Regions from separate parts of the Glaciimonas sp. PCH181 genome, predicted to be linked through region 2. Evidence: predicted binding sites of a transcription regulator. Region 2 holds the regulator's gene; the other holds the start of a gene.
The links. The regulator FNR, encoded in region 2, switches genes on or off when oxygen is low (the NO sensors DNR and NnrR bind a similar motif). The targets are predictions, from matches to a motif close to TTGATNNNNATCAA.

Region 1: a site for FNR is predicted at 7,083-7,096, ahead of C7W93_RS17520 (isocitrate lyase). Genes of this name have one in related genera too.

What each region holds. Positions count from the first base shown of each region.
Region 1 is NZ_PYFP01000002.1:957,643-968,919, forward strand. It holds gene C7W93_RS17495 (IS6 family transposase) at 1-289, shown strand, start outside; gene mdeB (alpha-ketoglutarate dehydrogenase) at 368-3,052, opposite strand; gene C7W93_RS17505 (Lrp/AsnC family transcriptional regulator) at 3,190-3,654, shown strand; partial or broken gene C7W93_RS17510 (amino acid ABC transporter ATP-binding protein) at 3,742-3,957, opposite strand; gene C7W93_RS17515 (dienelactone hydrolase family protein) at 4,449-5,144, shown strand; gene C7W93_RS17520 (isocitrate lyase) at 5,343-6,923, opposite strand; gene C7W93_RS17525 (PLP-dependent aminotransferase family protein) at 7,373-8,878, opposite strand; partial or broken gene C7W93_RS17530 (GNAT family N-acetyltransferase) at 9,016-9,729, shown strand; gene C7W93_RS25315 (zinc-dependent alcohol dehydrogenase family protein) at 9,811-10,938, opposite strand.
Region 2 is NZ_PYFP01000001.1:1,367,173-1,378,449, reverse strand. It holds gene C7W93_RS06250 (heavy metal translocating P-type ATPase) at 1-914, shown strand, start outside; gene ccoS (cbb3-type cytochrome oxidase assembly protein CcoS) at 926-1,117, shown strand; gene ccoN (cytochrome-c oxidase, cbb3-type subunit I) at 1,263-2,690, shown strand; gene ccoO (cytochrome-c oxidase, cbb3-type subunit II) at 2,706-3,320, shown strand; gene C7W93_RS06230 (cbb3-type cytochrome c oxidase subunit 3) at 3,323-3,532, shown strand; gene ccoP (cytochrome-c oxidase, cbb3-type subunit III) at 3,525-4,502, shown strand; gene ccoG (cytochrome c oxidase accessory protein CcoG) at 4,555-5,952, shown strand; gene C7W93_RS06215 (FixH family protein) at 5,970-6,509, shown strand; gene C7W93_RS06210 (hypothetical protein) at 6,544-6,783, shown strand; gene fnr (fumarate/nitrate reduction transcriptional regulator Fnr) at 6,794-7,558, opposite strand; gene C7W93_RS06200 (universal stress protein) at 7,895-8,344, shown strand; gene C7W93_RS06195 (NAD(P)-dependent alcohol dehydrogenase) at 8,499-9,554, shown strand; gene C7W93_RS06190 (OmpW family protein) at 9,758-10,372, shown strand; gene C7W93_RS06185 (hypothetical protein) at 10,444-10,665, shown strand; gene C7W93_RS06180 (collagen-like triple helix repeat-containing protein) at 11,051-11,277, shown strand, end outside.

The sequences.
Region 1 (11,277 bases), on a different contig from region 2:
TACGATGGATAAAAGCGGTCCCAACAAAGCAGCGATCGATGAGATCAATGCCGGCAGGGAAATCCCGAGCGTGGTTCGTCAGGTCAAATATCTCAACAACATCGTAGAGCAGGACCATCGTGCCATTAAGCGCGTGACCAGGCCAATACTCAATTTCAAATCATTTCAGTCCGCCAAAAACGTCCTGGCCGGCATCGAACTCATGCACATGATTCGTAAAGGGCAGATGATCGTTGCACAAGAAAATCCGATGTCGTTTGCGGAACAATTTTACGCTCTGGCAGCATAAGTCCGTCTAGTTTCAACGACCAGCGAAATCACTCGCCCAGAATTTACTGGATACCGGTTAATGCGACGGAACCAGCCCTTAAACCGTCGTTGATAAAGGCTTGGTCAAATCTAGTCCCAGCACCTTGGCAATGCTAGCCAATTGCAAGGGATCCTTTCCGACCGGTAATTCACGCAACGCGGCAAACGCAATCCACTTAGCATCGACTTCAAAAAAGTCACGCAAATTGGCACGGGTGTCGCTGCGGCCAAAGCCATCCGTTCCCAACGTGACGTAACTTGCTGGTACGTAAGCCCGAATACTTTCGGGGATGCCGCGCACATAATCGCTGGCCGCAATCACCGGTGCATCGCTGTGCCCGAGTTGTTGCGTGACGTAGGCCTCTGTGGATGCGTTGGACAGGCGCTGATTGCGTTCTGCTGCAATGCCGTCGCGTGCGAGCTCGGTGTAACTGGTCACGCTCCAAACTTCGGCGCTGATGCCAAATTTCTCTTTCAACAATGCTGCTGCACCGATGGCTTCTTTCAGAATCGGGCCAGCGCCGAGCAAACGCACCTCCGGATGATTTTGTGCTTGCAGGCAATACATCCCGCGTTTGATGCCCTCTTCGGCACCGGACGGCATGCTCGGCTGCGCTTCGTTCTCGTTGGTGGCTGTGACGTAATAGAAAACATCCTCATTTTGATCCAGCATGCGCTGCATCCCGTCTTGCACAATTACCGCCAATTCGTACGCATACGCCGGATCGTAAGACACGCAATTCGGCACCATCGCTGCCATCACATGGCTGGATCCATCCTGATGCTGCAAGCCTTCTCCGGCCAACGTCGTGCGTCCCGATGTCGCGCCGATCAAGAAGCCGCGTGCACGTTGATCCGCCGCCGCCCAGATTAAATCGCCGATACGCTGAAAGCCGAACATCGAGTAATAAATATAAAACGGCAGCATCGGCAAACCATGCACCGAATAGCTGGTTGCCGCAGCCGTCCAGGATGAAATCGCGCCCGCTTCGGTAATTCCCTCTTCCAGAATCTGCCCGTCTTTTGCTTCGCGATACGACAGGATCGAACCGATATCTTCCGGCTCATACAACTGCCCCTGCGCCGAATAAATCCCCACCTGACGGAACAGATTTGCCATCCCGAAAGTACGCGCTTCGTCGGCCACAATCGGCACGATATGTTTGCCAATCGCGGCATCTTTCAACAAACCGCCCATCATCCGCACCAGCGCCATCGTGGTCGACATCTCTTTGTTATCGGCTTCCAGCGCAAATTTCGCATAGCTACCGATTTCTGGTACTGCCAGCTTGGTCTGCGTCGTATTTCGACGCGGCATAAAACCGCCTAACGCGGCCCGACGGTCCAGCAAATGGCGCATCTCGGCACTATCTGCGGCAGGCTTGTAAAACGCCAGCGCCTCGCAATCAGCATCCGAAATCGGCAGACGGAAACGATCACGAAAGGCAATTAAATCACTGGCGTCGAGTTTCTTCTGCTGATGCGTGGTCATCTTGCCCTGCCCCGCCGTGCCCATGCCAAACCCTTTTTTTGTTTGCGCCAAAATCACCGTCGGCTGCCCGCTATGCCGGGCCGCCGCCTGATACGCTGCATGGATTTTTTTCATATCGTGGCCGCCGCGCCGCAAGCGGTCTATTTCGTCATCTGTCAACGTTGCGCCGATTGCCTGCAACGCCGGATTTTGACCAAAGAAATGGGCGCGATTAAAGGCACCATCGTTGGCAGCAAAAGTCTGTAATTGACCATCGACGGTTTCGTTTAACGCATTCACCAACTCCCCCGATTTATCGCGGGCAAACAATGGGTCCCAGTCTGATCCCCAGAGTAATTTAATGACATTCCAGCCTGCGCCGGCAAACAACGTTTCCAATTCGTCGACGATATGCCCGTTGCCGCGCACCGGCCCGTCCAGTCGTTGCAAATTGCAATTGACGACGAATACCAAATTGTCCAAGGTTTCCCGCGAAGCAAGACTCAACGCGGCCAGCGATTCCGGCTCGTCCATCTCGCCATCGCCAAACACGCCCCACACCTTGCGATCCTGCGGTGCCAACAAGCCACGATTTTCCATATAGCGCATGAAGCGCGCATGATAAATCGCGCTGATGGGCCCCAGTCCCATTGAGCCAGTCGGAAACTGCCAGAAATTCTCCATCAGCCACGGATGCGGATACGATGACAAACCCTGTGCACCTTGTTTCTTACCTTCAATTTCTTGCCGGTAAAACGATAATTCCTTTTCGGACAACGTGCCTTCCAGAAATGCGCGGGCATAAATTCCGGGCGCGGAATGGGCCTGAAAGTAGACTAGGTCGCCGCCAAAATCATCGGTACGCGCGCGGAAGAAATGGTTAAAGCCGACTTCAAATAAATCCGCCGCCGAGGCATAACTGGCAATATGACCACCCAATTCCCCATAGGCGCGATTCGCTCGCACCACCATCGCCAGCGCATTCCAACGGATCAGACTGCCCAGATGTTGCTCGGTCGCCAATGCATCGGAGCCACCCGGAAACGCAGGTTCGTCCTCAAGCCGAATCGTATTGATGTAGGGCGTATTGCGTGCATCGCGCCATTTGATGCCAGATTGCTGCGCGGCAGCGCTTAGACGCGATAGCAGATAACGCGCGCGTTCGGGACCGGCGGCATGGATCACGCCTTGCAGCGCATCAATCCATTCACTCGTTTCCTGGACATCGCTGTCGAATTGACTGTTTAAACTGTTGGCAGATGACATTTCCATGACCCTATTCCTAGCGCGTTAAGACACTATAATTTACCGGCAACCAGACAGCATAGGTAACCGAAATTGGCTGTTGAAATATAAAAATTCAGCATAAAATGCTGTAATTACTCACACACAAGATAGTTAAACCGCATATGGAACTGGATTCGACGGATTTGCGTATCCTGAAGGCGCTGCAGGATGATTCCCATATCAGCAATATCGACTTGGCGAAAAAAATCAATTTATCAGCCTCGCCGACGTTGGCGCGGGTCAAGAACCTGGAAGCCGAAAAAGTGATTTCGCGTTACGTCGCGCTGGTTGATCCGCAAGCGCTCGGCCTCAAAATGAATGTATTCATCCAGATCAGTCTGGAGAAACAAGAGTCCGCCACGCTGGCGCGTTTTGAGCAAGCGGTGAGTCGCTTCGAGGAAGTGTTGGAGGTGTATCTGATGACCGGCGACGAGGATTATCTCCTGCGTATCGTGGTGCCGGATATCCAGGCGCTAGAGCGATTTATTCTGGATCATCTGACCAAAATTCCGGGCATCAAAAATATCCGCTCCAGCTTCGCATTGAAGCAGGTGAAGTACAAAACTGCGCTGCCGATCAACTCTTAGCGTACCAAATCGCGCCGCATCATCCTCAGCCCGTTCTGACGCGGCGAATAAATCACGCACATCAGCAATAGCGCGCGCATAAGAACTCTAGTGAGAATGAAGGTCCGTCAGAAATTTCCGAGCACGATCACTCTGAGGTTTTTCAAAGAATGATTCGGGCCGTCCGGTCTCAATCAGTTTTCCGTGATCCATGAACCATACCGTGTCGGCTACTTCCCGCGCAAAATTCATTTCATGCGTGACGCACATCATGGTCATCCCATCTTTCGCCAAGTCCTTCATCACTTGCAGAACCTCTCCCATACTGACCAAAAATCGCGCCGATGCCCTGAAGTTGATCCGGTTAGGCTGGCTATCGGTGGACCAGAATCCGTAAAGGGCAAGCTGCTGCTGCCTGCTGACAACTTGGTAAGTCTGGCGCGTAATGCGCGAATGGAAGGTCTCGTTCGCGTGCTCAGGCGTTTCGGCCAGTGACATCGCCAAGATTGCGCCTGCATTCGGGCATGTGTACGACATCAGCACTGCGGAGACGTGTAAGCTGTTGCCCTGAGAGGCCATGCTCAGACTCTTTCCAGCCGTAAATCCGGCCGTAAAGAAAGAGTGTCTGCTGTCTGCGGACCGATTTCAATTACCGCGACAGATCAAAAAATAGAACCTCTGCAGTTGTCGTCGACCTGATTTACGATACGCATTCCCGCCAGCACCGCCGCCAGCAAGCCGCACTAATTCATGGCACACTAACTTCCCGTTTCATTCCAAATTCCCCAATTACATATTGCGTCAGGAGCTTTAATATGACCGTTTCATCACGATGGATCGACATTCCCACCAACGGCGACAGCTTCCAGGGCTACCTCGCTTTACCTAAGTCTGGTAAAGGACCCGCTGTCGTAATCATTCAGGAAATTTTCGGTGTAAATTCACACATTCGTGCTATAGCCGATCAGTACGCCGCCGACGGTTACGTGGCGCTCGCCCCAGACATATTTTGGCGTTTACAACCACGCGTAGAGCTCGGTTATGACGATGCGGATCGTGCTAAGGCGATGGAACTGTTAGGCAAATTCGATTTGGCGCACGCAGTGGCCGATGTCGGTGCCGCCGCAGCCGCATTGCGCGGTTTGCCCGAAGTCACGGGCAAGGTCGCCGCAGTCGGATACTGTCTCGGCGGTCGGCTCGCGTATTTGTCTGCCGCGCAAGGTGCTCTCGATATCGCGGTCGCCTACTACGGCGGCGGCATTCACACCCAGCTGGATCAGGCCGACAAGGTCAATGTTCCGATCCTATTCCATTACGCCGAACTCGATGCTCATATCCCTGCCGATGCTGTCGATGCAGTTGAGCAGCGCTTCGCTGGCAAAGATGCCGAACTCTACCGCTACCCCGGTGCTGATCACGGCTTCAACTGCACCGATCGCGCATCGTACAATCAGCACGCATCGGCACTGGCACACGGCCGCACACTCACGTTCCTCGGTGAGCACTCATAACAGCGTATGCCCTGCTCGCGCACCTGCCTGATCAGTGCGCGAAAAACGTATAAGGTTTCAAATTTGCTAGCGCCTGATGATCGGCGCTTAGCCTCATCTGTGACGGCGGAATGATGAGCATAAAGGCCAGCCACCATGCCCTTATGCTAACGAAAAAAAGCGCGCCGAAGCGCGCTTTTTTCACACTAAACGCAGTGATTAAAACTGATTCATCGTGTTGTCTTTGCCAGATGCTTTCAGTGCAGCCTCGCCACTGAAGTAATCTTTGTGATCATCGCCGAGGTCTGAACCAGCCATGTTTTGATGCTTAACGCAAGCGACACCCTGACGGATTTCTTTGCGCTGAACGCCAGCAACATAACCCAGCATACCTTGGTCACCGAAGTAATCTTTCGCCAGATTGTCAGTCGACAGTGCAGCAGTGTGATACGTCGGCAATGTAATCAGGTGATGGAAAATACCTGCTTGGCGCGCTGAATCAGCTTGGAAAGTGCGGATTTTTTCGTCTGCAGCAATTGCCAATTCAGTAGCATCGTATTCAACACTCATCAGCCCGGCGCGATCGTAAGAAGAAACGTCTTTGCCTTCGCTTTTCATCAGGTCAAAAATTTGCTGGCGGAAGTTCAATGTCCAGTTGAATGATGGGCTGTTGTTATAGACCAGCTTGGCATTTGGAATAACTTTACGAATCGCATCGACCATGCCACCGATCTGCGCGATATGTGGCTTCTCAGTTTCGATCCACAGCAAGTCAGCACCGTTTTGCAGCGATGTGATGCAATCCAATACGCAACGCTCTTCACCCGTACCAGCGCGGAACTGGAACAAGTTGCTAGCCAAACGAATAGGACGAACCAATTTTCCGTCGCGCTTTATGACAACGTCACCGTTGCGCATCGATTCAGTCGACACTTCTTCAACGTCGAGGAAAGAGTTGTATAGATCGCCCAAATCGCCCGGCTCACGCGTTACCGCGATTTGCTTGGTCAAGCCAGCACCCAATGAATCGGTACGGGCAACGATGACGCCATCGTCGACACCCAGTTCCAGGAACGCGTAACGGACAGCGCGGATCTTAGCGAGGAAGTCTTCATGCGGCACAGTAACTTTACCGTCTTGATGGCCGCATTGCTTTTCATCCGAAACTTGATTTTCGATCTGGATGCAGCAAGCACCCGCTTCGATCATTTGCTTAGCCATCAGGTAAGTCGCTTCAGCATTCCCGAAGCCAGCATCGATATCGGCAATGATAGGCACAACGTGCGTGATATGGCCGTCGATTTTGTCCTGAATCGCTTGCTTGGCAGCGCCTTGTGCACCGTCCAATTGACGGAATAAACCACCCAGCTCACGTGCATCAGCTTGACGCAAGAAAGTGTAAAGCTCTCTGATCAAATCGGCGACGGCAGTTTTTTCGTGCATGGATTGATCCGGCAACGGGCCAAACTCCGAACGTAGCGCAGCAACCATCCAGCCAGACAAATACAAATAGCGACGATCGGTGTTATTGAAATGTTTCTTGATAGAAATCATCTTCTGTTGACCGATAAAACCGTGCCAGCAACCCAACGACTGCGTGTACTTAGACGAATCAGCGTCGTAGTTCGCCATGTCATCGCGCATGATTTTGGCGGTGTATCTTGCGATATCCAGACCAGTTTTGAATTTGTTCTGGGCGCGCATACGTGCTGCAGACTCAGGATTAATTGCGTTCCAGGCGCTACCTTCTTTGTCTTTCAGGCCTGCAATAGCGTTGATATCGTCTTGATATTGTGACATGTGAATATCCTAAAAATAGTGAAGTAAGATTAAGAAAACCGTTTGAATCTTGGGAGCACTCTTCACTTCATGCCAACATCCGGCGGGAAAGAGAAGAAAAACTGCATGGAAGAATAATAGCCTATTTTTTCTGCATCCAGCATGTCTTATATAAGACATATGACTTAAATTAAACTGTTTATTTTCAATAACTTATGTACTATTTTTTGCGATATGAAACGTATTTTCAAAAAAATGGTAAGAATTTTCTGATTTTCTTCAGGCGCATATTCCATAATGTGGAATCAAATTTCCGTATCGTGGAAAAATGTCAGTTTGACGCGCAAAATCCATCCGGCTAAAACGGATTTTTCGATAATTGAAGTCTGAACGTGAATTACTGTAGTTTTGAGTGCGGGGGGCGTTTGGAACGGCATTGTTTGCTACTAAAATACAAACACGCAAGAAAGTTAGGAAATCTTCGCCGCCTCGATCAATTTTGACAGCCGACGCACTAACGGCGCGAACAATTCTGCTGGCGTATTTCCGTATCCCAACACCAAGCCGTTGTCCTCCGGCAGTGGCTTGAGCGCAAAGCCAGATAGCGGGGCAGGCGCGATGCCAGCACTCAGCGCCATCTCGGCAATCTTTTGATCCGGGTAACAGGCTGGCAGTCGCACAGTTAAGTGCATGCCACAATAACCGCCTTCAATTTCGTGAGGCGCTTGCAGATATTGCGTCAACGCCGACCGCAGCGCATGCTGGCGGTCACGGTATAAGCGTCGCATGCGGCCCAGATGGCGGCTGAGCTGACCGCTTTCAATAAAATCTGCCAGCGCCAGCTGTTCATAGCGGTGGCCGCCGCGCAGCATCTCCTCCAGCGGCGTCTTCATCTCTGCAAGCAATGCCTCCGGCAAGACCAGAAAACCCAGCCGCAGTGATGGAAACATCGTCTTGCTGAAAGTGCCAACGTACAGCACCGGCGCTTGTGCCACCAATCCTTGCATGGAACTGATGGACTCGCCCGCATGGCGGAATTCGCTATCGTAGTCGTCTTCGATAATCCACGCGCCGTGTTGCCGCGCTTGCGCAATTAACGCCAGACGGCGTGCCACGGTCAACACTGCGCCGGTTGGATACTGATGCGAAGGGGTCGTGTAAATCAGACGCGGCGGCTGAGATTGCCAATCACTTTCGCTGACGATCAATCCATCGGCGTCGAGGCGCATTGGCACCACGCGCAAGTCGCCTGCGTGCATCGCGGCCTTGGCACCGCGATAGCCGGGATCTTCGATCCAGGCCGTGTCGCCGGGATTGCTTAACAACCGCACGCATAGCGAGAGCGCTTCTTGCGCGCCTTCGGTAATGACAATCTGCGCTGGATTGCAACGCACGCCGCGCGCAATACTCAAATGCCGCGCAATTGAAGTGCGCAAGATTGGCTCACCCAAAGGATCGCCATAGCCTAACGCCGATGGGCCCGCCCGACGGATAGCGCGGTCGATGCCGCACCGCCATGCAGTCAGAGGAAAATGAGATAAAGCGGGCATGCCCGGGCGCAACGGAGCGCTGGCTTCAGAGCGTGGCGCAGTGGGTTGGATGCGTGCCAGATGTTGTGCGATGATCGGCACAGAGTCTACCTTGCGGCCCCTTGGTCTCGCCCCGGCTATCTCGTTCACCCCGGGCGATGTCGGGCCAGCTAACAGCGCCACTCTGGTTCCTTGCCGATCCGGTTGCACATAACCCTCAGCAGCGAGAAGGTCATAGGTAGCCGTCACCGTGTTGCGCGAAATCGACAGCGACTCCGCCAATGCGCGGGAACCCGGCAGACGGCTACCGGGCGTCAGCCGACCGTTCAAAATCGCGTCCTTGATGCGACTATGCAGTTGGCGCTGCATGGGCGCAGCGCCAGCGTCTCTCGCTAGAGGTGCTTCGAGCAACATCTGCGGCATCAAAACGGTGGAATTAGTCGTCATGAAACAGTCAAAATGGGGTGAATTGATATCGTGGCACCATCAAATAGAGCATAGGTGGTACTTTTTTAAGAGCCACGAAAAACATACTTTAGCATATGCCCATCACCCATCGAATACCAGATAGCAAGGAAATATTTATGCCGAACGTTTTGAATCAATACCAGCAGCCAATTGGCGCACCTTTGCCCAACTGGACCGCCCGTCCGCAGCCATCGTGGAGCTTAATTGAAGGGCAATACTGCTACCTGGAGCCACTCGACCCCGAGCGCCACGCCTCAGACCTTTACGCGGCTTACAGCCAAGCCCCGGATGGCCGCGACTGGACCTATATGTCGGGCGGCCCATTTTCCGATGCAGCGAGCTACCGCGAGTATGCAGAGCGTGCTGCAGCCAGCACCGATCCACGGCACTACGCAGTCATCGAAGGCAAGACGGGACGCGCAGTCGGCACCTTATCCCTGATGCGGATCGATCCCGCTAATGGTGTCATCGAAGTCGGCCACGTCGCATTCTCGCCTCTTCTGAAGCGCACGCCGGTGTCTACCGAAGCCCAATACCTGTTGATGAAATATGCTTTTGAAAAACTCGGCTATCGGCGCTATGAATGGAAATGCGATAGTTTGAATGCACCGTCACGCGCGGCGGCGGCGCGCCTTGGCTTTCACTTCGAAGGCATATTTCGTCAGGCGATCGTCTACAAAGGGCGGACCCGCGATACAGCGTGGTTTTCTATCATTGATGGCGAGTGGCCAGCGCTGCGGGCAGCATTTGAAAGATGGCTGGCAGCGGATAATTTCGATGCAGAAGGGAAGCAGCGCGTGTCGTTGACGCAGATGCGCGATGCGAAATCCACGATAGCTTAATAGGCTAAAAACAATCGCCCGCATTCAGCGTAATAACGCGAATGCGGCGAATCTGGATGATAATCCGGATCAGTCAAATACAATCAAATCCCGCAAACTTTCGCCAGTAGCCAACCGGTCAAAGCCACGATTAATATCTTGCAACCCCAGTCGTTCCCCGATCAGCAGATCAACCGGTAACTTCCCTGCAAGGTACATCCCGATGTAGCGCGGGATATCGCGGCTAGGCACGCAAGAACCGACATAGCTGCCTTTAACGGTGCGCTCTTCCGCCACTAAACTGACTTGCTGCAACGGCCATTTATGGTCGGGATGCGGCAGACCTGCTGTCACCGTCGTACCACCGCGCCGCGTCATACGATAGGCGGCGTCCATTGCCTGTACCGACCCAGCCATTTCAAACCCGTAATCCACCCCGCCCTGCGTCATGGCTTTGACCTTTTCGACCAGGTCCGGATCGTTGGCATTGAAAGTCGCCGTCGCGCCTAACGAGCGCGCAATCGCCAATTTGCTGTCATGCAAATCGATCGCGATTACTTCACGCGCACCGGCTGCAATCGCACCCAGCAACGCGCACAAACCGACGCCGCCCAGACCGAGCACGGCGGTCGTGGTCCCGGCCTGCACCCGCGCAGTATTGATGACCGCACCAACGCCGGTCAGCACGGCGCATCCGAATAACGCCGCCTCCACCGGATCAATCGCCGCCTCGACCTTGACGCAGGAACGGCGCGAGATCACGGCATGGTCCGCAAATGCGGATACGCCAAGATGGTGATTGATCGATGTTGCACCGTGATGCAGCCGCCGTTCACCGCTAAGCAGCGTTCCTTTGCCGTTCGCTTCCGCACCCGGTTCGCACAATGCCGGGCGGCCTTCCATGCACGGCACGCAATGGCCGCAGCTGGGCACGAACACCATCACCACCAAATCGCCCGGCTTTAAATCAGTCACGCCGGGCCCGACTTCGACCACCCTGCCGGAGGCCTCATGTCCCAGCGCCATAGGCGTTGGACGTGCGCGCACGCCAGTGATGACCGATAGATCGGAATGGCACAAACCCGCTGCCAACATTTTGATTAGCACTTCACCCGGTCCGGGATTATCCAGCGCCAGCTCTTCAATAACCAGTGGCTGGCTGCTAGCGAAGGGGCGCGAGGCGTTAAGTTGATACAGCACTGCGGCATGAATTTTCATAAGACTGGACGTCCTTTTGCGTAAAGTAATGCGTGTTGTGATCAAGTCAGATCGTCAATCCGAGGGGACTGTGAGACCGATTAAAATAACTGGTTGTCGTCTTTGGATCTTGTTCTTTGGATATTTCAGACCGAGCGCCTTTGGGCTGTAAATCGTAGCGTACTTTTGCATGTTTTCGGCTCGAAAACAATAGCACTGCCAATAGCAGTATCGATCACACATCACCACTTCGCGCATAATGTTTATTTTAAATAATGTGTAATATTCGTAGAATAGTTGATAGATTCGTCCCGATCGATCCCCCATAATCGATTTTTTGAGCAGAAAGAACGAACACTT
Region 2 (11,277 bases):
AAGTTGCCGCAGCGTTAGAGGTATTCAGTGCGCATCCTCTGGCTGGCGCGATTGTCGATGCGGCGAAAGATCGGAGCCGACAACAAGAAAGTGATTTATCGCCCCTTGCCGCTAGCTGTGTCAATGATGTGCGCGAGGTTGCCGGGCAGGGATTGGAAGGCAGCGTCGATGGTGTACTTTTCCGTTTTGGGGCTGCTGCTTTCGTTGAGAAATTGGCCGGTTACTCGGTTACCGCACAAGCCGCAGTGGGCGTAACTTCAATCTATCTGGGTTCGCGTGCTAACTGGCTTGCCCGTTTTGATGTGGCCGACGGCTTGCGCAGCGATGCGCGGCAGGTTGTCAGCCATTTCCGTGCCGCGGGAAAAACTGTCATTCTGCTCAGCGGCGATCAGCAAGCTGTTGCGCGGCATGTTGCGGAGGCGCTGGGGATAAGCACCGCGTTGGGTGAGTACCTGCCCGAACAAAAATTGGCCTACGTTCAGGCGTTGCAAGGCGATGGGGCAATTGTGGCAATGGTTGGCGATGGCATTAATGATGCTGCCGTATTGCGCGCGGCCGATGTGTCCTTTGCGATGGGGAATGGCGCGGCGCTGGCCCAGATGCACGCCGATTGTGTGCTGCTGTCGGGCCGCTTATCGTCGCTCTCGGAAGTGGATGCGACGGCGGCGCAGACGCTCTCTGTGATACGACAGAATCTGACGTGGGCGCTACTGTATAACCTGGTGGCAATACCTGCTGCCGCGCTTGGATTGCTGAATCCCTGGTTATCCGGGATCGGCATGTCTGTCAGTTCGGCCGTAGTCGTACTAAACGCATTGCGTTTGCGGCGAATAAAGCATAAGTCGGGCGACGGCATTGAGGCTGCCACGGGGGCATTGGTAACGTCGCCATCCTTGCGAACTTCTTCAATGTAAAGGTGCTGATTATGGAGGCACTTTTTCTGCTCGTTCCACTCAGCATTGGCATCGTCTTCATTGCGATCTGGCTATTTTTCAGGATGTCCGATAGCGGGCAATTTGATGACATGATCGGTCCGGCCTTACGGATTTTGCATGACGATGATCGCCCTGAAATCAACCAAAAATCTGAAAATGTCAGACCGGATGGCGATGGATAAATAGTCCATCTGCATTAGTTCCCGCAGACTGCAATGACATCGTTCAATTACTGTCAATTGCGATGTAATTTGATTCACATCAAAGATGTTAAGTGCCCAAACTTTTACTCTCGCTCCGTCATCGTTGCAATTTCGGAGAACTCTTTTGGACACAGAACTGAACTATAACTACAAGGTCGTCAAGCAGTTCACGATCGCAACCGTGGTCTGGGGTGTGGTGGGCATGATGGTCGGTGTTTTTATTGCCGCACAACTTGCGTGGCCAGCACTTAATTTCGATATACCGTGGTTAAGTTACGGACGCTTGCGGCCTTTGCATACCAACGCTGTTATTTTTGCGTTTGGTGTATGTGGCTTGTTTGCGACTTCTTATTATGTCGTGCAGCGCACCTGTCAGGTACGGCTATTCTCGGACAAGTTGGCAGCTTTCACCTTTTGGGGCTGGCAAACGGTGTTGATCGCAGCGGTCATCACGTTACCGATGGGCCTGACGCGTGGCAAAGAATATGCAGAACTGGAATGGCCGATCACGATCCTGATCGCCATCGTCTGGATCGCTTACGCAATCGTATTTTTCGGCACGCTGATCAAGCGCAAAGTGAAGCATATCTATGTGGCGAACTGGTTTTTTGGCGCTTACATTATTGCCGTAACGTTGCTGCACGTGGTCAACGGTGCCAGCATGCCTGCATCGATGTGGAAGTCGTACTCTGCCTATGCCGGTGTGCAAGACGCCATGATCCAGTGGTGGTATGGACACAATGCGGTCGGCTTTATTCTGACTGCGGGCTATCTCGGCATGGTGTATTACTTCATTCCCAAGCAAGCAGAACGCCCTGTGTATTCGTATCGCCTATCTATCGTGCATTTCTGGGCGCTGATTTTTACGTATATGTGGGCCGGACCCCATCATCTGCATTACACCGCCTTGCCTGACTGGACCCAATCGCTAGGCATGGTGTTTTCTCTGATCCTGTTGGCGCCATCCTGGGGCGGCATGATTAACGGGATGATGACGCTGTCTGGCGCATGGCATAAATTGCGTTCTGACCCGATTCTCAAATTTTTGATCGTATCGTTATCGTTCTATGGAATGGCCACTTTTGAAGGCCCGATGATGGCCATCAAGACCGTCAATTCGCTGTCGCATTACACAGATTGGGGCATCGCGCATGTCCACTCCGGGGCGCTCGGCTGGGTCGGATTCATTACTATGGGTTCAATTTATTACTTGATTCCGCGCTTGTCTGGAAAACGCGAAATGTGGAGCATGCGTCTGGTTGAGACCCATTTTTGGGTCGCGACGATTGGCATTGTGCTGTACATCGCCTCGATGTGGATCGCCGGGGTGATGCAGGGATTGATGTGGCGCGCCGTTAATGCCGACGGCACGCTGACGTACTCGTTTGTTGAAGGCGTGAAGGCAACTTTTCCTTACTACGTGATCCGGTTTAGCGGCGGTCTGCTATACCTCTCGGGCATGTTGATGATGGCTTACAACACCTTCATGACCATGCGCGACGGGGTCGCTGTCGAGGGACGAATTCCATCTCTCTTACCTTTAGCCGCTTGATATAAGGAGTCAACAATGAAATTTTCCCATGCATGGATCGAAAAGAATCCATGGCTCCTGATTGCGCTGGTGGTACTGGTCGTCAGCGTCGGTGGTCTGGTCGAAATTGTGCCGCTGTTTTTCCAGCGTTCGACCACCGAGCCGATTACCGGACTAAAACCGTACTCTCCGCTAAGACTTGTCGGGCGTGACATTTATCTGCGTGAGGGCTGCTATGGATGTCATTCGCAAATGATCCGTCCGTTCCGCGCCGAGACTGAGCGCTATGGCCATTATTCGGTGGCAGGTGAATTTGTGTATGACCATCCGTTTCAGTGGGGATCGAAGCGGACCGGGCCAGATCTGGCGCGGGTGGGTGGGCGGTATAGCGATGAATGGCATCGCACGCATTTGAATAATCCGCGTGACGTGGTGCCTGAATCGAATATGCCGGGCTATCCGTGGCTGGCGACGACACCGTTGGTTCCCGATGATGTGGTCGCGAAAATGCATGCGTTGAAGCGGCTCGGCGTGCCGTATTCGGAAGCGGAAATCACGCTGGCCCCGGGTACGCTAGAAGGCAAAACCGAGCAGGATGCGTTGATCGCTTTTCTGCAAGGATTAGGAATATTGATCAAGGCGAGGAACTGATCATGGCTATCGAGAATATTTTTTCTAACGCCAGCATCGTGATGACGGTTATTAGTCTGGCCACATTTTTAGGCATTCTCGGCTGGACGTATTGCGTTAAAAGCAGCAGCGATTTTGATGCTATTGCGCGCTTGCCGTTTGATGATGATGACTATGAAGGCGTCACGCTGAAAGATCAGACAGCGCCGCAAACGGAGGATCGTCATGGCTGATTTTACCAGTGGATTCTGGAGTATTTACATTACCGTATTGACGTTGCTCAGCATTTTTGGATGCGGTTTATTACTATGGTCGCAGTCACGTCACAAGGTCGTTTTGCCAGTTGATCCATTAGCAGCAACATCGATTACCTTGGATGCGCCAGCGTCAGCCGTTGCGCAAGTAGGCACCACCGGGCACGTCTGGGATGGCGATCTGACTGAGCTGAATACGCCCATGCCGCGTTGGTGGATGTGGTTGTTTTATATCACCATCGTGTTCGGTTTGGTGTATCTGGTGTTGTATCCGGGGCTGGGAAGTTACGCCGGAAAACTGGGTTGGAAATCGACTGGCGCGTATCAGGATGAGTTGAAAAAAGCGGACGCGCAATATGGGCCTTTGTTCGACAAGTATTTGCAGCAGGATATCAAGATCGTCGCTGCCGATCCTCAGGCACATGCGATCGGAGAACGTTTATTTCTGACGTATTGTGCGCAGTGTCACGGCTCGGATGCACGCGGCAGCAAAGGGTTTCCCAATCTGACGGACAAGGATTGGCTGTATGGCGGCGCACCGGACATCATCCAGACTACGATTCTGTATGGGCGTCATGGTCAGATGCCATCGATGGCGGCAGCGCTGGGTACTGACAAAGATGTAGAAAACGTTGCGCACTATGTATTAAGTCTGTCGGGGTCCACTGCAGACCCGATCAAGGTCATATTCGGTAAAGCAAAATTTGGATCTTGCGCCGGATGTCATGGTCCGGGCGGAGTGGGTAATCAGGCGCTGGGAGCACCGAATTTGACCGACAAAATATGGCTATATGGCGGCGGTGTGGAAACCATTATGGAAACGATCAATAAAGGGCGTAACAACACGATGCCCGCATTTAAAGACTTTTTGGGTGAAGCCAAAGTCCACGTGCTGGCCGCCTATGTATGGAGCTTGTCGAATGAAAAATCAAATCTCTATGAACAATGATCGTGCTGCTTTTGGACTTTGCCGCCAATTTTTAACGTCAGTGTGATCTGCCATGAATAATCTCGCGCCGCCTGAGGCAGTGATCAAGATGTACGCCGCACGCGAGGAAATTTATCCGCGTGAAGCAAAGGGCCGCTATGCGACCTGGCGCTGGATATGCGTGTGGCTGACGCAACTGGTGTTCTATGGCTTGCCATGGTTGCAGTGGAATGGACGGCAGGCGGTGCTGTTTGATCTGGGCGCACGCAAATTCTATATTTTCGGCGTTGTGTTGTGGCCGCAGGATTTTATCTATCTGGCGGCGCTGTTGATTATCTGCGCCTATGCACTGTTTTTGGTGACGGCGATTGCTGGGCGCGTATGGTGCGGATTTGCTTGTCCGCAAACGGTCTATACGGAAATATTTCTGTGGGTCGAACGGAAAATAGAGGGGACGCGTAGCGCACGGATGCGGTTGAATAAACAGCCTTGGTCGGTCGCAAGAGTGATTAAAAAATCTGCAAAACATAGTGTCTGGGGCCTAGTTGCACTCTGGACCGGCTTCACCTTCGTTGGGTACTTTACGCCTGTGCACGCGTTGATGGCGGAGGTCAGCAGCATGGGGCTTGGCCCCTGGGAATCGTTTTGGATTTTGTTTTACGCGTTTGCAACCTATGGCAACGCGGGATGGATGCGCGAGCAAGTCTGCAAATATATGTGTCCGTATGCGCGTTTTCAGAGTTCCATGTTCGATCAGGATACGCTGATTGTTACCTATGACAAGACACGCGGGGAGCCGCGTGGTGCACGGGGCAGGGTAACAGCAGGTGCGCAGTCTTTGGGGGCATGCATTGATTGTTCGATGTGCGTGCAGGTTTGCCCGACTGGTATTGATATCCGGCAGGGCTTGCAATATGAATGCATCGGATGCGCTGCCTGCGTCGATGCCTGTAATCTGGTTATGACGAAGATCGACGCACCGCCGGGATTAATCCGCTATGCGACCGAGCATGCAATCACTCAGCGACTGTCACCTAAACAGATACGTCAGCGCGTATTGCGCCCACGCGTCCTGATTTATATCGGCTTACTTTTCCTGATCGTCTCGGCTTTTTCTGGTGCGTTGATTACGCGCACACCGTTGAAGCTAGATGTCATTCGGGACCGGGGCGCAATGGGACGGGAAGTCGAGGATGGCATGATCGAGAACGTGTATCGGCTGCAAGTCATGAACACAGCCGAAACCGCGCATCGCTACAAAATTGCGGTATCGGGCATGCCGACGATCTCGATGGCTTCTCCGGATGAGGTCAATTTGGACGGGGCTAGTTCCCGTGCGGTGCCGGTACGGGTACGTGTCGATCCTAAAAGTGGGAAAGCGGGATCGAACAAAATCTTCTTCACACTGACGGCGCTGGACGATGCGGGATTGCAGGTGAAAGAAAATGCCGTATTTTTCGTGCCCAAATAAATTTAAAGGAGAAGTGCATGTTGTCTTCATCGCCCTCAATTGCGCAAGTCAGCACTAAAAGGCCGTGGTATAAGCAAGCTTGGCCGTGGCTGCTCATGCTGGGGCCGGGCATCGTCGTAATGGCGGCCACGTATACCGGCTGGCTGGCATTCTCGCGGCAAGATGCGATGGTCGTGGATGATTACTATAAACAGGGTTTAGCCATCAATCAGGATTTGCGTCGCGACAGTATCGCTACCGGGCTGGGGCTGAAGCTGGATGCCCGTTACGATCCTTCAGCGGGTAAATTAAGCGGTTCTGTTTTGGGATTTGGCGGACCAGTGCCCGGAAAAATATTAATCCATCTTGCCCATCCCACCCAGCCTGAAAAAGATATCAAACTGGTCGCGCAACTAGATCCGAATGGCAGTTTTACGATTGCTTTGCCGATGCTGGAAAGAGCGCAATGGCAAGTACTAGTCGAAAGTGATCGACGCGACTGGCGCTTGACCGGATTGTGGAAATGGCCGCAGCAGATGCTTGGTCTGCATGCCGATTTATCGCCAGCCGACAGATAGTGAAATGGACCGGTAGAGAAACGAGGGCAGGATCATGTTGCGATTAGCGATGAACATTGTTTGGCCATCTTTTCTAGTGGCCGCAGTTGCCGAAGGTTGTTTTTTTGCGTTGTTTGATCCGCAGGAGTTACTCCGCCTTGGCGGCCTGCAAGTATTGCCGCCGATAGCGGGCTACACCATCGGCTTCTTCTTTTTCTGGTTATTTTGTTCGCTGGCAAGCCTGTTGACGCAATACTTGCTGAAAGTGTCCGGCGAAGGCTATCCCTCGGCTTGATATGGCAGCTTTACATCGGATTGCAGCTTTCGGTGCCTGCTGCCAGCGCCTTTAATAATGCCGGGTCGAGTAGTTGGATTTCCCGCTTATCGACTTTCAGCAAGCCTTGTTTCTTGAAGCGTGTCACCAACCGGCTAATACTTTCGATGGTTAGTCCAAGATAGTTGCCGATGTCTTCGCGCGACATCCGCAATTGGAAGCGTGTAGAAGAATAACCGCGTGCAGCATAGCGTGATGACAGATTAATCAAGAACGCGGCAAAGCGTTGTTCGGCGCGCATATTTCCCAGCAACAGCATGACATTCTGCTCTCGCGTGATTTCTTGTCCCATGATTCGGTGAAAGTGCCGCAGCAACATGGGAATGTGACCGAACAGTTCTTCCAGCCGCGAAAATGGGATTTCGCACACTTCACTATCCTCAAGCGCCACTGCATCGCATTGATGGCGGTCCGCGCTGATCGCATCCATGCCCAGCAATTCGCCAGTCATCTGGAAACCGGTAACTTGTTGCTCGCCGCTTGGATTGAGCTGATAGGTTTTGAAATGCCCGATGCGGATGGCGTAAAGATTTTTGAACGGGTCATCCATCCGGTACAGACTTTCGTCGCGCAACAGACGACGACGGCGTCCGACGATCTGATCCAGGCGGTTGATATCCGCATCGTCCAGACCCATAGGCAGACACAAATGGTGCAGGCTGCAACCAGCGCAACTCGCTTTTAAAGCACCGATATTCAAAGTGGCCGATGTGGTGAAGGAAAGGGGCTGACTCATAGCGAATTCATAGCGAACTTTTGGTTAATTTATAGCGATAAATGTTGATTATGCAACTGTAAACGCTGCTTAAGATGACTGTACTCTAAAATTGTTAACACATCCTTACAGCACGCCAATCGCTTAAAAATGTGCTCCTGACTGTCTCATTTCTGGCACCCTTCGTAACGTTTGCGTGAGGTGGTTGACCGTGTGCTGTTGCCAATCCGGTGCTGAAAATGGCGAATACCCGCTAGTTTTATCTATCCTATCGTTCTGCATTTGATCCACGTCAAAAATTGCTCAGAAGAACAGGCATAGGATCGTTTCATTCATCACTTTCCTCTACCTAAAATCATGTTCAAGACAATATTGTTGGCGACAGACGGCTCCGATCTGTCTACGAAGGCTGTTCAGGCCGCTATTAAGTTTGCCAAAAGCAATGGCAGCAAAATAGTAGGTTTGTCAGTCGCCGAAATCTATTCTTATTTCCCGGTCACGATGCTGGGCGGGACCGAAGATCTGCGTTTGTTGAAAGAGGCTGTCGAGCAGTCCGCCAAAGAGAACGTCCAGCAAATCGCTGACTCGGCACGCGAGGCAGGCATTGTCTGCGAAGTCTATACGCCAGCAGGTTGGTGCGCGCAGGAGATTGTAAAAAGTGCGGAACAACATCACTGCGACGTGATTTTTATGGCGTCGCACGGTAGAAAAGGCGTCAACAAATTGATGTTAGGTAGCGAGACGCAAAAAGTGCTGGCGTACTCCGGCATACCCGTCATCGTGTATAAGGCCGCTGCAGGGGACTGAAGTATCGCCCCATAAATTGTGAAAATTAGTCCGATAGACATTAATGCTGATAACAGTTTTTGTTGCCAATACCGTGCGGATGACCGCAAAGATATGCTGAAGGAAAATACGGTCAGACGCGTTTTTAATCATCCGGATTTGTAGGAGAGTAGCGATGCGCACCATGAAAGCAGCAGTATTTATCCGCCCCGGGAAAATCGCGTTAGAGCAAAAGCCGATACCGGTTGCTGGTCCTGGCGAGGCATTAATCAAAATTACGACGACAACGATTTGTGGCACCGATGTGCACATTCTGAAGGGCGAATATCCCGTTGCGGAGGGCCGCACGATTGGGCATGAGCCGGTGGGCGTGATTGAAGAATTGGGAGCAGGGGTCATTGGGTATACCGTGGGTCAACGCGTGATCGTCGGCGCAATAACGCCGTGCGGTCAATGTCATCCATGTCTGGATGGGCACGCATCGCAGTGTGGTGGCAAAGCGGCCGGTGGCTGGCGGTTTGGCAACACCATTGATGGTTCTCAGGCGGAATACTTGTTGGTGCCGAACGCGATGTCGAATCTTGAGCCGATACCGGATGGGCTCACAGATGAACAAGTATTGATGTGTCCTGACATTATGAGTACAGGCTTTGGCGGCGCGGAAAGTGGCGAAATAAAGATCGGCGACACGGTCGTTATTTTTGCGCAGGGGCCGATTGGTTTATGTGCAACAGCAGGCGCGAAATTAAAGGGTGCCAGTCTGATTATTGCGGTTGATGGCTTGAGTACGCGTCTTGAAGTAGCAAAGAAATTGGGCGCCGATGTGACTATTGATTACACCAAGACCGATCCGATCTCCGAGATTATGCGCTTGACCAATGGGCGCGGCGTCGATGTCGCGATTGAAGCATTGGGCACGCAACAAACGTTTGAGAGTTGTTTGCGCGTACTAAAACCGGGTGGCACGCTTTCCAGTCTTGGTGTTTACTCCGGCAAGATTTCTATATCGATGGATATTTTTGCCGCTGGATTGGGCGATTACAAAATCATCACTACCTTGTGTCCCGGTGGCAAAGAACGCATGCGCAGATTGATGAACGTGGTTGCATCTGGCCGAGTCGATTTGCAATCCATGGTGACGCATCGATTTAAACTCGATCAGATTGAAGAGGCCTATGCGCTGTTCGCCAATCAGCGTGAAGGTGTGTTGAAAATTGCGATTACACCGTAATGCCAACAACAGATTGCGCTGCCGAAAATGCTCAGGATCGACATATAGCGTGGCGCATGTGCTGCAATATCTGCCGCTGAAATATGCGTCGTGAATGTCAAAACAACTTTAAAATAATGCTATGACGCTGAATTGATTTACATCAACTCGCATGTATCTGCTTCCCCGTATTGTGCTTTCACGCATTAATTAACGGGGAAAAAATGAAAAAAAATATTTTATCGGCAGCAGTCTTATTGAGTTTGAGCATATGCGGCGCGAATGTCTCCGCGCAAGAAAGCCCTTGGCAGATAAGGGTGCGTGCTGATTATCTGAATCCTGCTAATAAGTCGGATGCCATCGGTGGTGTCGGCGCATCGGATCGCTTGCACGTCAATTCCAAGATGATTCCGGATGTGGATATTTCTTACTTCTTTACGCCAAACTGGGCCACCGAATTAGTCCTGACGTATCCCCAAAAGCAGGACGTCTCCTTAGATGGAAAAAATATCGGTAGCTTCAAACACCTGCCGCCGACTTTGACGCTGCAATACCACTTCCTGCCGCAAGCGCAGTTCAGTCCTTATCTTGGCGCCGGGCTGAATTACACCCGCATTTCTAGTGTTGACTTGCTCAACGGTGCTGGCAGCCTGAGTAAAAATAGCTGGGGTCTGGCGTTACAGGCAGGCGTTGACTATAAGCTCGATCAACACTGGTCATTGAATCTGGATGTTAAAAAATTACAGATTCAGAGCGATGTGTATGCCGCCGGTCAAAAAATCAGCGCGGTCCAGATCGATCCGTGGCTGATCGGGTTCGGCGTGGGTTATCGTTTTTAATAGTCCCGTTATATATACGCATGCACGGGTGTTGTCGTTTACGAAAGAGAGCGGTCAGCTCTGATAAGTCTATGCATAAAGCAGCGGAAATATGTGTGGTCATGCTGGGAGATCCGATGAACGGTTACGCGCTCTTTGGACCTTTTGATTCTTATGATCGGGCGGAGGAGTGGATCGATGCGGCTGATGTGCCAGTCAGCAGTTGGTGGATCATGCCGTTGAGAATGCCTGTGATGGCCGAGCTGATGGGGTTTGCAGACTCGCCCATTATCAGGTCTTTGACGTCGCGCTAATCGCAGCAATGGCACAAGTGCGTTGTATCTGTCTGATGACTTTTATCGTTTATGCGAGAGGTCTGGGTGCGATTCTTATTGGCGAAAAATTAAATCGTATCGGCATGGCGAACGAAAGCGATAGTCAGTTTTTTGGGGTGGGATGTTCCCGCATGTTACGTAACATCGAACGCGAAAATAGCCCAAAACCCAAAATCTAAAAAATATCATTTTTTGTGCTGGTAAGTCGCTTAGTTGTTGATTTTAAAGGAAATTATATTAATTTTTAAAGATTTTGAAGGAGTGGGTAGGCTACTATTTTTGTGGAATTGCTCTCTGGTATGTTCTTTGCATTAAGGAACCCAAAGCAGATTTTTATCTGCGTTATCCACAAGGGAGAAGTACCATGAAAGCAACACAAAAAAGAACTCTGGTCGCAGTGTCATTACTATTCGCTGCAATGTTAACGGGATGTGCTGGAGGCGGCTCTCTAGGCTATGGCAGCGGAAGCGGCGGCACAGGAGCAGGTACTGATGGTGGTACCGGTGGTGGCACGGGCGGCGGTACTGGTGGAACTGATGGCGGCGGCACCGGTGGCGGTACTGGCGGGGGAACAGGTGGTGGTACCGGCGG